DNA from 2 places in the Herbaspirillum sp. RTI4 genome. Region 2 is predicted to be linked to the other one. Evidence: predicted binding sites of a transcription regulator. Region 2 holds the regulator's gene; the other holds the start of a gene.
The links. The regulator NrdR, encoded in region 2, represses ribonucleotide reductase genes. The targets are predictions, from matches to a motif close to CACNANATNTNGTG.

Region 1: a site for NrdR is predicted at 2,249-2,262, ahead of RGU70_RS04170 (ribonucleoside-diphosphate reductase subunit alpha). Genes of this name have one in related genera too.

The regions. Positions count from the first base shown of each region.
Region 1 is NZ_JAVIWQ010000002.1:872,163-881,094, forward strand. Features, by position in the region: gene ffh (signal recognition particle protein) at 1-348, opposite strand, end outside; gene RGU70_RS04155 (cytochrome C assembly family protein) at 486-1,295, shown strand; gene RGU70_RS04160 (PP0621 family protein) at 1,292-1,540, shown strand; gene ampD (1,6-anhydro-N-acetylmuramyl-L-alanine amidase AmpD) at 1,540-2,178, shown strand; gene RGU70_RS04170 (ribonucleoside-diphosphate reductase subunit alpha) at 2,533-5,406, shown strand; gene RGU70_RS04175 (ribonucleotide-diphosphate reductase subunit beta) at 5,670-6,848, shown strand; gene RGU70_RS04180 (histone H1-like DNA-binding protein) at 7,413-8,114, shown strand; gene RGU70_RS04185 (YggT family protein) at 8,281-8,799, shown strand; gene RGU70_RS04190 (DUF167 domain-containing protein) at 8,803-8,932, shown strand, end outside.
Region 2 is NZ_JAVIWQ010000002.1:3,790,698-3,799,629, forward strand. Features, by position in the region: gene RGU70_RS16875 (alanine racemase) at 1-370, opposite strand, end outside; gene RGU70_RS16880 (ornithine cyclodeaminase family protein) at 432-1,451, opposite strand; gene RGU70_RS16885 (TauD/TfdA family dioxygenase) at 1,565-2,617, opposite strand; gene RGU70_RS16890 (hypothetical protein) at 2,852-3,094, opposite strand; gene RGU70_RS16895 (DUF904 domain-containing protein) at 3,281-3,523, shown strand; gene RGU70_RS16900 (cell division protein ZapA) at 3,520-3,831, shown strand; RNA gene ssrS (6S RNA) at 3,973-4,151, shown strand; gene nrdR (transcriptional regulator NrdR) at 4,271-4,750, opposite strand; gene glyA (serine hydroxymethyltransferase) at 4,853-6,097, opposite strand; ZMP/ZTP riboswitch at 6,234-6,337, opposite strand; gene RGU70_RS16920 (SDR family oxidoreductase) at 6,590-7,339, shown strand; gene ybgC (tol-pal system-associated acyl-CoA thioesterase) at 7,339-7,809, shown strand; gene tolQ (protein TolQ) at 7,872-8,573, shown strand; gene RGU70_RS16935 (ExbD/TolR family protein) at 8,573-8,932, shown strand, end outside.

The DNA.
Region 1 (8,932 bases), 2.9 Mb from region 2:
ACCCGCGCCTTGCAAACCGGCCATCAAAATGATTGCCGGCGGTTGCGTGGCAAAACTGAGCTGCGAGGCATCGGGGCCGAGATCGGCTCCCATCAGGCTGGCCAGTTCGCGTTGGACGACGCCAACTAGTGCTTGACCAGGGGTCAGCGAGCCGATGACGTCTTCACCGATCGCCGCTTCTTTGACCTTGGCGATGAATTCGCGTACCGCAGGCAGCGCAACGTCGGCCTCAAGCAAGGCCAAGCGCACTTCGCGCAGCATGTCGGCGGTATTGGTTTCGGTCAGACGCGCTTCGCCGCGCAGGGTTTTAACGACTTTGGCAAGCCGGTTGGTCAGATTGTCGAGCATGGTTGTGGGGGCTTCAAAGAGAGTGGTGGCCGCTGTGCGGCAAGCGCGGAGGCGCTGGATTGGCAGTCATTTTAACTGATTGCATCCCGGCGGGCCTCGCGGCAGATTCGGAGGCGACTTGATGATAAACTTGGCCGATGCAAAATTCCTTTTTCCTTCTGGCGGCGCTGTTGTATTTGATCGCAGCGGTATTGCCGACGACTGCGCGCAGGGCGCAGTCCGTATTGACTTTGTTTGGCTGGCTGTTACATGGCGCGGCGCTCTCTGCCGATGTGACGGCTCCCGATGCCGTCCGGGTCGGATTCGCGGCGATGCTGTCAGCCACCTTGTGGATTACGGTCGCTTTCTATTGGCTGGAAAACCGCAATTCCGCTTTGGACAGTCTGCGCGTACTGGTCTTGCCGGTAGCGGCGCTGGCGGTCGTGTTGCCCGGCATTTTTCCCGGCAACATGGTGCCGCTGGCCGGGAAGTCCGGCTGGTTTCTGGGGCATATCGCGATTTCCATTCTGGCCTATAGCACTTTGACCATCGCCGCATTCCACGCGGTACTGATGGTCCTGCAGGAGTCCCGGCTGCATATTCGATCAGCGCAGCCGAAGGCGGGCTGGTTCAATGGCGCGCTGGAGCGGTTGCCGCCCCTGCTGACCATGGAGAAGCTGTTGTTCCGTCTGATCGCGCTCGGTTTTACCTTGCTGACCTTGACCATGTTGTCGGGGGCCGTGTTTTCCGAGCAGCTGTTCGGTCAGGCCTTGAGGCTGGATCACAAAACGATTTTCACTTTTTTCTCCTGGCTGCTGTTCGGTGTGTTGCTGGCAGGCCGGCGGTGGCAGGGCTGGCGCGGCAAAACCGCTTTGCGGTTTACGTTGAGCGGTTTTGCGATTCTCTTACTCGCCTATGTCGGCACCCGTTTCGTGCTGGAAGTGGTATTGCATAGGGCCTTCATATGAAATACCTGATTTGGTTACTGATCCTGGTGGCAGTGGTGGTCTGGCTGAAACGCGCGAAAAAATCGATGATGGGCGGGCCTGGCGCTGCCCCGGGCGGGACACGACGTCCGCCGGCCGCGCCGCAGGTTGAGCGTATCGTCCAGTGCGCCCATTGCCACGTCCATTTCCCTGCCTCGGAAGCGGTGGTGGATGCTGCCGGCAATGTCTTCTGCGGGGAAGAGCATAAGCAATTGTCGACAATCTGATGCCAGCGATGGCCTATCCGGTCCTGATTCTAGATAAGAACGGCTGGTGTCCGGCGGCGCAGCAAGTGCCCTCACCGAATTTCGATGCCCGGCCGGCCGGTGTCGCGGCGGATTTACTGGTCATTCACAATATCAGCCTGCCGCCAGGAGAGTTCGGCGGCCCCTACATTGCCGATCTGTTTACCAATCGGCTCGATTGTCAGGCGCACCCCTATTTCGAGCAACTGCGCCCATTGCGGGTGTCCTCGCATTTTTTAGTGCGACGCGACGGCAGTTTGCTTCAGTTCGTCAGCATTCATGATCGCGCCTGGCACGCCGGTGTCTCCCAGTTCGAGGGTAGGCATGGCTGCAATGCCTTTTCCATCGGGATTGAATTGGAGGGGTCTGATTTTGTCCCATTCGATGACCGCCAATATGCCACCCTGGCGGCGCTGACGGCAGCGCTGCACGATGCAGCGCCCTTGGATGCGATCAGCGGCCACGAACACATCGCACCGGGACGTAAAACCGATCCTGGTCCATTTTTCGACTGGCAGCGCTTTGGCGCGGCGCTGGTCACCGTAGGGGTCAAGAAGCCGGATGTGCCACCGATCCGCTTCGTTATTGGCGATGTCAAAAGTCAAGACGAAAACAGATAAAAATATGCACAAATATTGTTTGCCAAGTCCCTTGGCAGCCACTAGAATTAGTTCCGAAAACTTAAAAAACAACTAGATGTAGTGTTTTTTTGATGATTCTTTGTTTTGCCAGGGAGCGTTTCGGGAGCTTTGCAGCTTACCCGGACGGGCAAACATCAGGTAGTTTCCGCTTGCATGGCGGGCAGGGCGCAGTATTCGCCCCTGCTCTGCATTCATCACCCAATTCGTATGCCCTCGCTGACACGAGGGTTCATTCCTACTCAGTCATCCATATCGGATGACTGGTTTTACAGCTCAGGAGGCTCAGTGCGCTCTACTCAAGAAATTTCCGGCCAATCAACAACTGATTTCGGCATGCTTTCTTCCACTTCAACTCAGGATGGCGGCCCTGCTTCGCTGGCAAAATCCGCGGCCACTCTGGCGGATTACCGCATCATTCGCCGTAATGGCTCGGTGGTGGGCTTTGAGCCTTCCAAAATTGCGATTGCCGTGACCAAAGCATTTCTGGCGGTCAATGGCGGGCAGGGTGCTGCTTCGGCCCGCGTGCGCGAAATGGTCGAGCAACTGACATCGAATGTCGTTTCTGCGCTGGTGCGCCGGCAGCCGAACGGCGGCACCTTCCATATAGAAGACATCCAGGATCAGGTGGAACTGTCGCTGATGCGCTCCGGTGAGCACGATGTGGCGCGCGCCTATGTTCTGTATCGCGCCAAACGGATGGAAGAGCGGGCGCAACATGCCGCCGCGGCCCCTGAATCTGCTGTGCCGCAATTGCATGTGATGGAAGATGGCAAGAGCCGTCCGCTGGATCTGGCCGAAGTACGCACGCTGATCAAGGCCGCATGTGTGGATCTGGAGCAACACGTTGACGCGGAAGCAATCCTGGCGGAAACCGTCAAGAATCTGTACGACGGTGTGCCGGTCGAGGAACTGCACAAGTCGGCCATTCTGGCCGCCCGCGCCCTGATGGAAAAAGACCCGGCCTACAGCCAGGTCACTGCACGTTTGCTGATGCACACCATCCGCAAGGAAGTGTTCGGCAAGGAAGTGGCGCAAGCCGATGCACCGGCCGAATACCTCGACTATTTCCCTAAATACATCAAGAAGGGGATCGAAGCCGATCTGCTCGATCCTAAGCTGGCGCAGTACGATCTGGCGTTGCTGGCCAATGCCATCAAGCCCGAACGCGACCTGCAATTCGGTTATCTCGGTCTGCAAACGCTGTATGACCGTTACTTCCTGCACATCCGCGACGTTCGCATCGAAATGCCGCAAGCCTTTTACATGCGCGTGGCGATGGGTCTGGCACTGAGCGAAGTCGATCGCGAAGCGCGCACTATCGAGTTCTACAACCTGCTGTCTTCGTTCGACTTCATGAGCTCGACGCCGACGCTGTTCAACTCCGGCACGCTGCGTTCGCAATTGTCGTCCTGCTACCTGACCACGGTGGCTGACGATCTGGAAGGCATCTACGACGCCATCAAGGAAAATGCCTTGCTGGCAAAGTATGCCGGCGGTCTGGGCAACGATTGGACGCCAGTGCGTTCGCTGGGTGCGCACATCAAGGGTACCAACGGCAAATCGCAAGGCGTGGTGCCTTTCCTGAAGGTGGTCAATGACACTGCCGTGGCAGTCAATCAGGGCGGCAAGCGCAAGGGGGCAGTCTGCGCCTATCTGGAAACCTGGCACATGGACATCGAGGAATTCCTCGACCTGCGCAAAAACACCGGCGACGATCGCCGCCGCACGCATGACATGAACACCGCTAACTGGATTCCTGACCTGTTCATGAAGCGCGTCATGGAAAAAGGCCAATGGACACTGTTCTCGCCTTCCGATACGCCAGACCTGCACGACAAGTTCGGCAAGGCGTTTGAAGAAGCCTATGTCGGCTACGAAGCCAAAGCAGCGCGCGGTGAGTTGCGCCTGTTCAAGACGATCCAGGCCAATGATCTGTGGCGCAAGATGCTGTCGATGCTGTTCGAAACCGGTCATCCTTGGATCACATTCAAAGACCCTTGCAACATCCGTTCGCCACAGCAACACGTCGGCGTCGTGCATAGCTCGAACCTGTGTACCGAGATCACGCTCAACACCAATGCTTCTGAAATCGCGGTCTGCAATCTGGGCTCGGTGAATTTGCCAGCGCACATGCTCGACGGTGAAATCGACCACGTCAAACTGCAAAGAACCATCCGCACCGCCATGCGCATGCTGGATAACGTGATCGACATCAACTATTACGCCGTCAAGAAAGCACGCGATTCCAACCTGCGTCATCGTCCGGTCGGTCTGGGCATCATGGGTTTTCAGGATTGCCTGCACATGAAGCGCACGCCTTACGCCTCGAAAGATGCGGTCGAATTCGCGGATCGTTCGATGGAAGCCGTCTGCTATTACGCTTATCTGGCCTCGACCGAACTGGCTGAAGAGCGCGGTCGTTACAGCTCGTATCCCGGCTCGCTGTGGGATCGTGGCATCCTGCCGCAAGACTCGCTCAAGCTGCTGGCCGAAGAACGCGGTGGCTATCTGGAAACAGATTCCTCCGAAACCATGGACTGGACGCTGGTCCGCAGCCGTATCCGTGATTTCGGTATGCGCAATTCGAATTGCGTGGCGATTGCACCGACAGCAACGATTTCCAATATCATCGGCGTCTCGGCCTGTATCGAACCGACGTATCAGAACCTGTACGTCAAGTCCAATCTGTCCGGCGAATTCACGGAAATCAATGCCTATTTGGTGCGTGACCTGAAGGCGCGCGGCTTGTGGGATGAAGTCATGATCTCCGATCTCAAGTATTTCGACGGCACGCTGGCCAAGATTGATCGCGTCCCGCAAGATCTGCGTGAAATCTACGCCACGGCGTTCGAAGTGCAGCCGTCATGGATCGTTGAAGCCGCTGCGCGTCGCCAGAAATGGATCGATCAGGCACAGTCGCTCAATATTTACATGGCTGGCGCTTCCGGCAAGAAGCTCGACGAAACTTACAAGCTGGCATGGTTGCGTGGCCTGAAGACGACTTACTATCTGCGCACCATGGGCGCCACCCATACGGAAAAATCGACTTCCAAAACCGGCGCGTTGAACGCGGTCGGTGTCGATGGCTCCGGCGGCGGCAACGTGATGACATCGGCACCAGTGGCTGACGACATCGAGCTGGATGGCCCGGCCTGCGTGCTGCGCCCTGGTGACGCTGGTTTCGAGGAATGCGAAGCCTGCCAATAAGCTGTTCGCTGCAAGGGAAGCTCTGATGAAGCAATTGCGTGGCGCTTATCCGAGTTTCCATCGCAGAGCTTCCGCTGCCGAGCTTCGACTGATTTATTCAAGCGATCGTTACGGTGTCAGGAACGATCGTGAAATGCCGGCAGGCAAGGGTGTGCAAGTGGCGCACTTTTTGTTTTGCCCTCTAGTCCTACTGTTATTGATAAGACGCATTGCTGCCAGCGTTGAACGCTGCGCCACGCTTTGCTACCGCTAAGGAATTAAATATGCTCTCTTGGGATGAAGAAATCGCTACGACCCCCGCCGCTCATGTATCGCCGCCGGAGTCGCCATTGCAGGCGCCGCGCCAGCAAGCCGCACCGCAGTTTTCCGATGTTGCCCTGAATCCGACGCTGGTCACTAAAGACGAACCGGCACCGGATGTCACGCGTCGCGTCAATGCGGCCGACAAGCGCATCATCAACGGCCACACTGACGTCAATCAATTGGTGCCGTTCAAATACAAATGGGCCTGGGATAAATATCTGGCCGGTTGCGCGAATCACTGGATGCCGCAGGAAATCAACATGCAGCGCGATATCGAGCTGTGGAAAAATCCAAACGGTCTGACCGACGACGAGCGTCGCCTGGTCAAACGCAATCTGGGTTTCTTCGTGACTGCCGATTCATTGGCGGCGAACAACATTGTGCTTGGCACTTATCGCCACATCACTGCGCCGGAATGCCGCCAGTATTTGTTGCGTCAGGCGTTTGAAGAAGCGATCCACACGCATGCGTATCAGTACATCGTCGAATCGCTTGGTTTGGATGAAGCGGAAATCTTCAACGCGTATCACGAAGTCAAATCGATCCGCGACAAGGATGAGTTCCTGATCCCGTTCATCAATACGCTGACCGATCCTCAATTCACCACTGGTACCACTGAGAATGATCAGAAATTACTGAAGTCGCTGATCGTGTTTGCCTGCATCATGGAAGGCTTGTTCTTCTACGTTGGCTTCACGCAAATTCTGGCGCTGGGACGGCAAAATAAAATGATGGGCGCGGCTGAACAGTATCAATATATCTTGCGCGACGAGTCGATGCATTGCAACTTCGGTATCGATTTGATCAACACGATCAAGATGGAAAATCCGCATTTGTGGACGCCGGAATTCAGAGATGAAATTAAATCGTTGTTTTTCAGCGCGGTAGAGTTGGAATATCGCTACGCAGAGGATACAATGCCGCGAGGAGTGCTAGGTTTGAATGCACCGATGTTCAAAGGTTACTTGCGATTCATTGCAAACCGGAGAGCGCAGCAAATTGGTCTGGACCCGTTATTCGCACAAGAAGAAAATCCATTTCCCTGGATGAGTGAAATGATCGATTTGAAGAAGGAGCGCAACTTCTTTGAAACCCGTGTCATTGAATATCAAACAGGGGGCGCATTGAACTGGGAATAACCGGATGATCTGATGAAGCTTGAAGCCGCAGCTTCATCAGAGTTTTCAAAATGGTTCTGCAACGGTTCTACAACGGTTCTACAAAATTGACGCCGATCTTAACGCAACATCAAGATCGGCAAGCACGGCGCCGGCTAGCTTGCAAGATAGCCGGAGTGCAAGAACTGACGAGGCAAACGCCCTATTAATGAACAGTAGAAGACCCCTCATATCCCGCCTGCTATTGCCGCTTATCCCGATGTCATCGGTCAAGGCGGCTTTTCCTTTGCTGGGTTTGATAATCTTTGAAAAAGCTATTCCAGCGCTGGCGTAATTGCCGGCGTTTTTTTTGACCGCGTTCGGAGAAACTCCACCGTCGCTCGCATTGTGAAGCGGGACGGGAGCGCGGTTGATCAGGCTGAAGTGCTGCATAGTTGAGGGAATGCAGCAGTTCGGCTGGTGCCAAATTCATTAGCGCAAGCAAGCATTGCGTGCGCCGATGAATAATCCGCCTGCGTCATCGCGATGGTTCAGGCGGGTTTCCAATCAAGCTTGATTTTTTCCATCATATGAAGGAGAAACAAAATGGCAACAGCAGCAAAAAAAACCGCCGCGAAGAAACCCGTCGCCGCCAAGAAAGTAGTCGCAGCGAAAAAGCCAGCGGCTAAAAAAGTAGCAGCACCTAAGGTCGCCGCGAAGGCAGCACCAAAGGCCGCAGCGAAAAAAGTCGTCGCCAAGGCAGCAGCAAAGCCCGTAGCGAAAAAAGCAGCAGCGCCTAAAAAAGTCGTTGCCGCTAAAAAGCCAGTAGCGAAAAAAGCAGTCGCAGCGAAAAAACCTGTTGCTAAAAAAGTAGTGGCGAAGAAAGTCGTCGCTGCCAAAAAGCCAGTGGCCAAGAAAGCTGTCGCCGCTAAAAAGCCAGTCGCCAAGAAAGTTGTCGCTGCTAAAAAGCCGGTAGCCAAGAAAGCAGCAGCGCCTAAAAAAGCCGTTGCCGCTAAAAAGCCAGTAGCGAAGAAGGCCGTTGCGGTTGCAAAGCCAGCAGCGAAAAAAGCAGTAGCAAAGCCAGCAGCGAAGAAACCTGTTGCCAAGGTTGCCGCGAAGCCAGCAGCAAAGCCAGCAGTCAAGGCGGTAGCAAAGCCAGCGGTCAAGGCAGTAGCAAAGCCGGCAGCAAAGAAAGCAGTCGCAAAAAAAGCGGTTGCCGCCAAGCCAGTCGCCATTGCTCCTGCAGTAAAAACCGTGTTGAATCCGGCAGCAGCATGGCCGTTTCCGACAGGCACTACCCGTCCATAATATCGGATGAGTGCTGCCCGGATTTTTCGGGCGCTAAACCCGCTGTCTGGCGTAGGTCAGACAGCGGGTTTTTTACAAGGCGCGCCATTCGAACGGACCGCTGGCTTACCCTATTGAGCCAGACTTAACTTGATGGAGATATGCCGTGTTGTATAGCATTTTTATGATGATCGTCGATACCATTGCCAGCATTCTGACCGGCGCCTTGTTGCTGCGTTTCTGGACGCAAGTCGTCCGCGTGCGCCCTCCGGCGTCCCTGGCCCAATTCATTTTTCATGTCACCGACTGGCTGGTCAAACCACTCAGGCGCGTGACGCCTTCTTCCGGCGGATACGACTGGGCCAGCCTGATTGGCGCTTATCTCGTGATTGTGCTGTCGACCGTGGCAGGATTAGTCGTGGTAGGTCTGGCCTGGGAACCGATCTTGCTGCTCTCCGTATTGCGCTTTGTACAGTGGATTTTCTATGGTTTCATGGCGACGCTGATCGTGGAAGCCATCTTCAGCTGGGTCAATCCCCACGCCCCTCTGGCACCCTACGTCGGTGCATTGAATGAGCCACTGCTGCGCCCTTTGCGCCGTGTGATTCCGCTGTTCGGTAATGTCGATTTGTCGCCGCTGGCGGCGCTGATCCTGTTGCAGATCGGTCTGAAGCTAATCAGCGCGCTGTTGATCTCCTTCCCGTAAGCGATGACTTACGCCTGGTGCCAGGCATCAGGGGAGGGCGTTCGCCTGACCTTGAGGATTGCGCCGAACGCCAAGAAAAGCGAAGTGATCGGCGAGTTCGATACGGCGCTGAAAATCCGGCTGCATGCGCCGC
Region 2 (8,932 bases):
TCGCCAACAGGAGCAAATCGGTCTGCTTTGCCGGACCGCTGATTCCGATATGCTCCCCGGGCACGCCGCAAGCCAATGCCTGCGTTACTTCCTGCAGACTGGCAGCGTCAATGCCGATACCTAATTGCGGACAGCATTCGACAAAGCAACGCGCTTTATTGGCTTTTTTGGCGTAGAGAATCAGTCCGTCTACCTGAACTGATTCCAATACGTTTTGAAACCGTTTTACCGTGTCGCAAAAAATTTGGGGTAATACGATGTGGATTCCAGAACCAAATCCGGCAACCAGATCGGTAATATATTCCTGCTGCTTATAAATAAAATGGCGAACTGCCGGGTGAAGAATCGAGGGCAATGACGGTAGCCTCATGCCAGCGTCTATTTCAGTTTCTAATTGAGTTTGTTGGACAGTCGATTGCTTCATCGATATCTCACCACATTTGTACGGTTCGGCCCAAACCTTGTGCGCTGGCGCGCTCGACAAACAGGCGACCTAGTGCGATATCGGTAATTACCATGCCACTGTTATAGGCGAAAATTCGTTGGTCCTGATCATGCCGTCCCGATTGCGACCCTGAGAGAATGTCGGGCAATTCGGCGTCAACCGCAGGCAATTTTCCATCGGAGTCCACCAGATCGGCTCCGGTGATCTGCATCTGGGCTTCGTTAGTTGCAATGCGATAATCTGCCTTGTGCAGCAGATCGGGATGAAGCCCGTATCCGACCAAAATGCTGAGGGCGCCCGGTTTGAGCCAATCGTGTTGTACCCGTGCCAGAGAACGAGGGCCGGCAGCGCCGATAATGATATCTGCCACGCCTGCTTCGGCTCGCAAATTCGTCGAAACTTCGACCGTACGATTCGGATGGAATCGCTTCATTTTTTCCACTACCGCATTCACGCCTTCCGTATGTCGGCCATGTACGATAAGACGTTTCAATTGCGGCATCGCCGTCGCCAGAAATGGCAATGCCATCTGCCCCTGTGTGCCACAGCCAATCACCAAGGCGCACTCGGCATTGCGTTGAGCGCATTCCCGTGCGATCAAAGCAGATGCGGCAGGTGTTCGTAGTCCGCCTACCAGACTGCAATCCATCAACGCGAGAGGCAATCCGGTTGCATCGTCAAATAACAAAAGCGAGGTGTAATATTTCTGCCCATTCTGCCCATTTTTGCCGGGATTACCATGGAATTTATAGGATGATTTGAGTCCTATCGTTCCGCGTTGGCCATCCCGTCCCAGCATCGCGTAAGAGACAGAGCGACCGTCTTTTCCATTAGTCGTTAGCTTGCGCGGATTATCAGACAGACCTGCTGAGTAAGCCTTATATGCTGCGTCAATCGCATACAAAATTTCCGTGAGCGAAAAATCGACTTTACTCATATCGTGCTTGTTGAACACCTGCAAACTGCCATCCTCTGGCGCAGTATTAAAAATCAAAATAGTCTCCATTTATCATTCGGAAATTCGCTGTCCTGCATAGAAAAATCAATCGCAAAAAAATATCGCTGAAATGAAGTGACTTGAATATGGGGAAGCATCTGCAGCACATCAAAGAAAACATCTCAGACAATATGCCGACTCAATGCACTTTCGCGATAGGGCAGCGAGGCACGTAAATTGAGGGTGACATTGACACGCCTCAGCCAACGTTGACGCGGCCCATAGTGAGGTAAATAAACTGACCGGCCATGTACTGCGCGCTTGTTATCGATCCACAACATATCGCCAGGCTGCATGACGATGCTATTTTTTTTATCATCGAACTGGCGTAGTAACCAGTCGAAAGCCTCCGCTGCCTCAGCATCCCCTTCAATGGCACACATGAAGGCTTCATCTACTTGTATGAACGGTTTTTCACGCGAACCTGACAGCACCGGGACCGGTTGCGGATCGGCATACATACATTGGATCCGCGCGAAGGCGTGATCATCCAGACGCCAGTGCGCACTGACATTTTGATCCGGGAAATGCGACTTATCGGGACGGATGGTGTAGCGCGGCGCGGCCAGAATTGCCCATTTTTCATCCGGGATGGCGATGTCGCCCACATAGGACAATATGGTTTGCGCCTGCTCGTCATTCCGATAACACAGGATGGATAAAAAATCGCCCCGGCATTCATGGAATGCTTCTTCGTTATGCCAGACGAGCGTGACACTGCTGCCACCGCCAAGTTGCTCTTCGCTTTCTTTTAGAACCGGAACAATGTGGCGCAGGAAGCGGCCATTTTCTTGCGTTCTCCATCCGAATATATCGCCCAGTACGGCACTCAGCAGGCATTGCGTCACCTCCTCTCGCAAGGTCGGCGGATTACGCCAGGGAGCATCCCAATGTTGCGGCGAAGGGCCGATGCGATGATCATCCACAGCAATCCCGCGCAGCAATACCGCACCGCACTGCAAATGCATGTATTTGAAACGATGTGCGAGTTCGCGCAAACGACGTGGCAATTGTTGCGCTGACAGACTGCAGGCATCTGCAAATTCGGCCGTCTCAACGCTACCAAAATTGTGCAGTAATTCATCAACGATAGCCTCGATTGACAAGCGCTCCCGGGGAGCCAGGCAATGCACATAAGGGGATTCTGGTTTTGAAGCTACTTTAAAATTGGGCATGCCGCTTCTCCTACTCCTGTCGACCACATCGATAATTCGGCGCTAACAAGCGCTGATGAGATTAGCTGGCGTAGGCTGGCGAATTTCGTTCATTTCCGTGAAATATTTTTATCCGAAAAAACCACATTAGAATCAGAAAATAGAGATTCGCGACAACATCAATTTTAAAAAATAAACTGATATATTTACAAATAAATAGCCGTGCCACCACGCCGAAAACAATAGCATGCGCATTCAAAAACCGAAGCTGATTTCCAACACAAACACGACAAACGGTGATTTTTCAGCTGAGCATTGAAATAAATTCTTTTTTTTTTCGATAAATATTTCGCAAGCGCTCTTATTCACTGCATCAACCAACAAATTCGTTCTCAAATGGATAGGGAATTTCGGGCAAATCTGCAGACCCTTTTTAAAAGCCAGGGAAGCCTTGATTGCTTGAAGCGGCTCGTATAAATTCAGAAAAAATGTAGCCATTTTTGCGTGAAGTGCATACCGCAATCCTGATTTTTTCTCGTGCTCGCCTCATCAGAGTCTCATTGAAAATCTGTTCTGGCTATGCGATTGATGCGTGCGAGGACGGCGGGAGGAAGAGCCGGCCAGGAGAGCATTAGCAACTAAGGCATATAATGATCATCTGTCCGAATAGTCACCGTTACGCCCATGATCTCTGAACTACAGCAACTTTCCGATAAAGTAGCCCAACTGGCTGCATTGACTTCGTCATTGCGCCAAGAAAACGCAGAATTACGTTCGCAAATTCATTTACTCGACGTAGAAAAATCGGAATTAGCTACACGTATTGATGCTGCACATGCAAGAGTCTCCACGCTACTCAGCATGATGCCGTCAATAGAGCCACCACCAGAGCTATCCGTTGATTCCAACAGCGAGGAAACCGCATGATCCAGCTCCCCGTCAATATTATGGGTACGTCCTACACGCTGGCTTGCCAGGAAGGACAGGAGCCTGCGTTGCAACTGGCAGTCGCTTACCTTGATGAAAAAATGTGCTCCATTCGCGACATGGGAAAAATCAAAGGTACGGATCGTATCGCGGTAACAGCAGCCCTCGGGATTGCCGCCGAATTGTTATCGACTCGGCATGATTCTGGGCCACTCGCTGGCCTGACTCTGGCCGAGTGGAAGCTGAATGTTTCAGCAATGCATACCCTGCTGGACCAGGCACTGACCCCTCAAGAAAATTTATTTTGAATGCGCAGACAGCGTCTTCATTGCGAAACTAACAAGCTTGCCTCCAGCCCAGTGCCTACACACTGTATTCATCAGATCAGTAATTATTGTTTTCTTTCAACAAAAACAGTTTGACACGCAGGGGCTTTAGCGTAGACTTAGTGACTCCTGCCGTGTTCGCGAGTGTCATAATTCCTTGAACCATTTATGTGCATAGGCTGTGGAATATTGTTTGATGGGCGTGAGCGTCGCTAGACCGATGAACCCGAAATTGAACTGACTGCAGCCACCTTGAACCGTTTGGTTCAGGATGCCGGCACAGCGGCACTGGCGGGGCTTTATTTGATGGAAGATGTAAATGAAAACGACCGCGAAAGCGGTCGTTTTTTTATGCCCGTACATTGTCGAACCTTAAACTATTTCTTCTTCAGGTTACTGCTGCAAACCAAACCAAACCAACTCAGGTTGGTTTTTTTGGCACAGCAGGTCGCTCCCGACCGACTTCAGCAATCGCATCCTGGAACTCCGACAAATCCTCAAAGCTTTTATAGACCGATGCAAACCGGATATAGGCAACCTTATCCAGCCGCTTCAACTCACGCATCACCAACTCACCAACGTGACCGGATACCACTTCACGGGCTCCGCTCGATAGCAGTTTTTCCTGAATGCTATGAATCGCCTGATCAACCGCTTCCGCAGAAACGGGGCGTTTACGCAATGCCAGCATCAGACTAGCGCGCAGCTTGGCAGTTTCGAACTCCGTCCGGCTACCGTTTTTCTTGACGATCACCGGCATCGTCAACTCAATCCGCTCAAACGTCGTGAAGCGCTTGTCGCAATGCTCGCAACGCCTCCGGCGACGAATCGTGTCACCCTCTTCCGAAGCGCGGGTATCGACTACCGACGTATCGTCGTGATTGCAAAAAGGACATTTCATCAGACTCTCCCCATGCACCATCAATAAGAGCCCGCCCCTTCGATAATCTCAGGGGCGGGCTCCGGACCAATCCATTTACTGTTACTACCCTACGCGACTGCTTCAGGCATAAACAGGGAACGCAGCAGTCAACTTCTTCACTTCTGCTTTCACGCGTTCTATTGTGGCTGCGTCATGCGGCTGATCGAGTACATCGGCGATCAGATTACCGACCTTGATCGATTCGGCCACACCGAAACCGCGCGTCGTCATGGCCGGGCTACCCAGACGAATACCCGAAGTCACGAACGGCTTTTCCGGATCATTAGGAATCGCATTTTTATTGCAGGTCATGTGCGCCGACCCAAGCACCGCTTCCGCTTCCTTGCCGGTGATATTTTTCGCACGCAGATCAACCAGCATCACATGCGACTCGGTGCGTCCGGAAATAATACGCAAACCACGCGAGATCAATGCCTTGGCAAGCGCATCTGCGTTATCCAGAACCTGTTGCTGATAAATCTTGAATTCAGGCTGCAAGGCCTCCTGGAATGCCACGGCCTTACCGGCGATCACATGCATCAAAGGACCGCCCTGAATACCAGGGAAAATGGCAGAATTGATCGCCTTTTCATGTTCCTTCTTCATCAGGATGATTCCGCCGCGAGGGCCACGCAGGGACTTGTGCGTTGTCGACGTAACGAAGTCGGCATGCGGTACCGGATTAGGATAAACGCCCGCAGCAATCAGGCCCGCGTAATGCGCCATATCGACCATGAACAAAGCGCCGACATCCTTGGCCACCTTGGCAAACCGCTCAAAATCAATCCGCAGCGCATAGGCCGACGCACCGGCAATGATCAGCTTCGGCTTTGCTTCATGCGCCAGACGCTCCATCGCGTCGTAATCGATTTCTTCTTTGTCATTCAAGCCGTAAGAAACAGCGTTGAACCATTTTCCCGACATATTGAGCGCCATGCCGTGCGTCAGATGTCCGCCTTCAGCCAACGACATACCCATGATGGTATCGCCCGGCTTGAGCATGGCGAAAAACACGCCTTGATTCGCTTGCGAACCCGAATTCGGCTGCACATTGGCGGCTTCAGCACCAAACAATTGCTTGACCCGGTCAATCGCGAGTTGCTCGGCGACATCGACAAACTCACATCCGCCGTAATAACGCTTGCCCGGATAACCTTCTGCATACTTGTTGGTCAGCTGCGAACCCTGCGCCTCCATGACGGCTGGCGAGGTGTAGTTCTCGGAAGCAATCAGCTCAATATGCTCTTGCTGACGTACCTTTTCTTGCTGCATGGCCGCCCACAGTTGAGGGTCAACATTGGCAATCGTATGGTTCTTTGGAAACATGGAATACTCCGCTGGATGAGAAAGTTACCGGGGCATCAGCCGTGCCGGCACAGAATGCCGGACGGCATCACGCCGTTGCAATCGAATGAGCGCCAAAATTTTAAGGGAATGACGGCAGCCTCTTCGTACTTTCCATTTGGGCTGCCCAGGCGTACGGCTAATGAAATCTCACGCTTCCCGATGGATATCCATCTAGTACCGGAGCAGTGTCCGGCATTTTCGCCAGTTACGTGAGACGAAATGGTCTTGGCATTGTAAGGGACTGCCGAAATTTCAGCAAGACGCCCCCTCATTATGAGCAACAACAGAACCAGCGCCGCCCTGTTTTACTGCATCACGCATCGCAGCAAACAAGCCGCGCAACGAGCGACTATGAGCGGACGTAAGTACGCGTATTGGGCCTCGACTCACGTTTGCAGTTATCATGTTGCATTGCATTCGCAGTGAACATGCTTGCGACCATCATTTCAAAAGAATTCAGGAGTCCTATATATGATCGTATTAATTACAGGCGCCACAGCCGGTTTCGGCGCTGCCATGGCCCAGCAATTTTCGACCAACGGCCATCGTGTCATCGCTACCGGTCGCCGCAAAGAACGGCTGGACGCATTGGCAAGCGAACTGGGCCCCAACGTCCTGCCACTGGTCATGGATGTGACAGACAAGCAATCGGTCGCCGACGCGCTGGCCAGCCTGACTCCTGAATGGCAAGCAATTGATGTTCTGATCAACAATGCAGGTCTGGCACTCGGCCTGGGCTCAGCTCAACAGTCTTCGCTGGAAGACTGGGAAACCATGATCGACACCAATTGCCGCGGCCTGGTCACGGTCACCCACCATATTCTGCCCGGCATGGTCAAACGCGGAAGCGGCAGCATCATCAACCTGGGCTCGGTCGCCGGCACTTATCCGTACCCGGGCGGCAACGTCTATGGCGCGACCAAGGCCTTCGTCGACCAGTTCACGCTGAACCTGCGCGCCGATCTGGTCGGCACCGGAGTTCGGGCCACTAATCTGGCACCCGGCTTGTGCGGCGGTACTGAATTTTCCAATGTGCGCTTCAAGGGCGACGACAGCGCAGCCGCCAAGGTGTATGAAGGCACCACCCCCCTGTCGGCGCAGGATATCGCCAGCACAGCCTACTGGATTGCAACCTTACCGCCGCATGTCAACATCAACTACATCGAAATGATGCCGACCTGCCAGGGTTTTGGTCCATTCAATATCAAACGGACGACGTAATGAGCGCCAGGTACGTCTGGCCCATTCGGGTCTACTACGAAGACACCGATGCCGGCGGCATCGTGTTTTATGCCAACTACCTGAAATTTTTCGAGCGGGCGCGCACCGAGTGGCTCCGGGCCCAAGGTTTCGGCCAGCATGAAATGCAAGCCACGTACGGAGCCATGTTCGTGGTCAAAAGCACCACCGTTGATTATGTTTCACCAGCCCGACTCGATGATGAATTGGAACTGACGGTCGAGGTTGAAAAAACCGGCAATGCCTCCGTCAATTTCGTCCAGGAAGCCTGGCGCATCGACCGCAACGCCCCTGAGGGAACGGCACCGCGCCTGCTGGCGCGCGGCCGCATCTGTGTAGTCTGCGTCGACATGGCCAGTTTCAGACCACAAGCCATACCGGCACCCATTTTGAACAGCCTGCAACAAGCCAATATGTCGGCCCCGGCTGCCGAAGCCAAGTTAAGCGCATAGCACTCATCCTCGTGAACAGACAATTCTCTCCTGCCACTCACCGTTAAAATCCATCCCAGCCCATGACCGTCACTCAAGATCTTTCCTTCGTTTCCCTGATCGCCAACGCCTCGATACTGGTGCAACTCGTCTTGCTGCTGCTGCTGGCCGCATCGGTATTGAGCTGGACCTATATTTTCCGCAAGATGTTTACCATCCGCAGCGCACGCCTGCAGACCGAAACATTCGAAAGCAGCTTCTGGTCGGGCGGTAATTTGATGGCGCTGTACCAGGACACCTTGTCCAACCGCCGCAAATCGAGCGGTGACGGCGGCGCGCTGGAACGTATTTTTCAGGCCGGCATGAGTGAGTTCAACAAAGGCAAAGCCGCTGTCGTGGGCAAAGCCAACACCGAACCCGGCGCAGCGCTGGACGGCGCACGACGCGCCATGCGCGCAGCCTATCAGCGTGAAATGGATGTGCTGGAACTGCATCTGGCGTTCCTGGCATCGGTCGGCTCCGTTTCACCCTATATCGGGCTGTTTGGTACCGTGTGGGGCATCATGAATGCCTTCCGCGGCCTGTCCAACGTGCAGCAGGCAACACTGGCCGCCGTCGCGCCGGGTATTGCCGAAGCACTGGTCGCTACCGCCATCGGCCTGTTTGCCGCGATCCCTGCCGTGATTGCCTACAATCGGTTTTCCCACGACGTCGATCGTCTGGCGATCCGCTTCGAAAGCTTTATCGAAGAATTCTCGAACATCTTGCAACGGCAGGCACGCTGATGTCAGGTTCCCCCATGCGCGGCGGCCGCCCCCGCAAATTCAAATCCGAAATCAACGTCGTACCGTATATCGATGTGATGCTGGTACTGCTGATCATCTTCATGGTCGCGGCACCAATCACCAATCCCAGCGTCATCAACCTGCCCAACGCAGGCAAGTCGAATGTGCCGCCGACCAGCTACGTCAACATCGCACTCAAGCCGGACAGCAAGGCCACGATCAGCGTCAGCGGCCCGCAAAAGGGCAATAGCGGCACACAAACCGCCTCCAGCCGCAGCGATCTGGTACGCAAACTTTCTGATCTTCATGAGGACAACCCCGACCTCCCGGTCATGGTTTCCGCCGACAAGGACATCAAG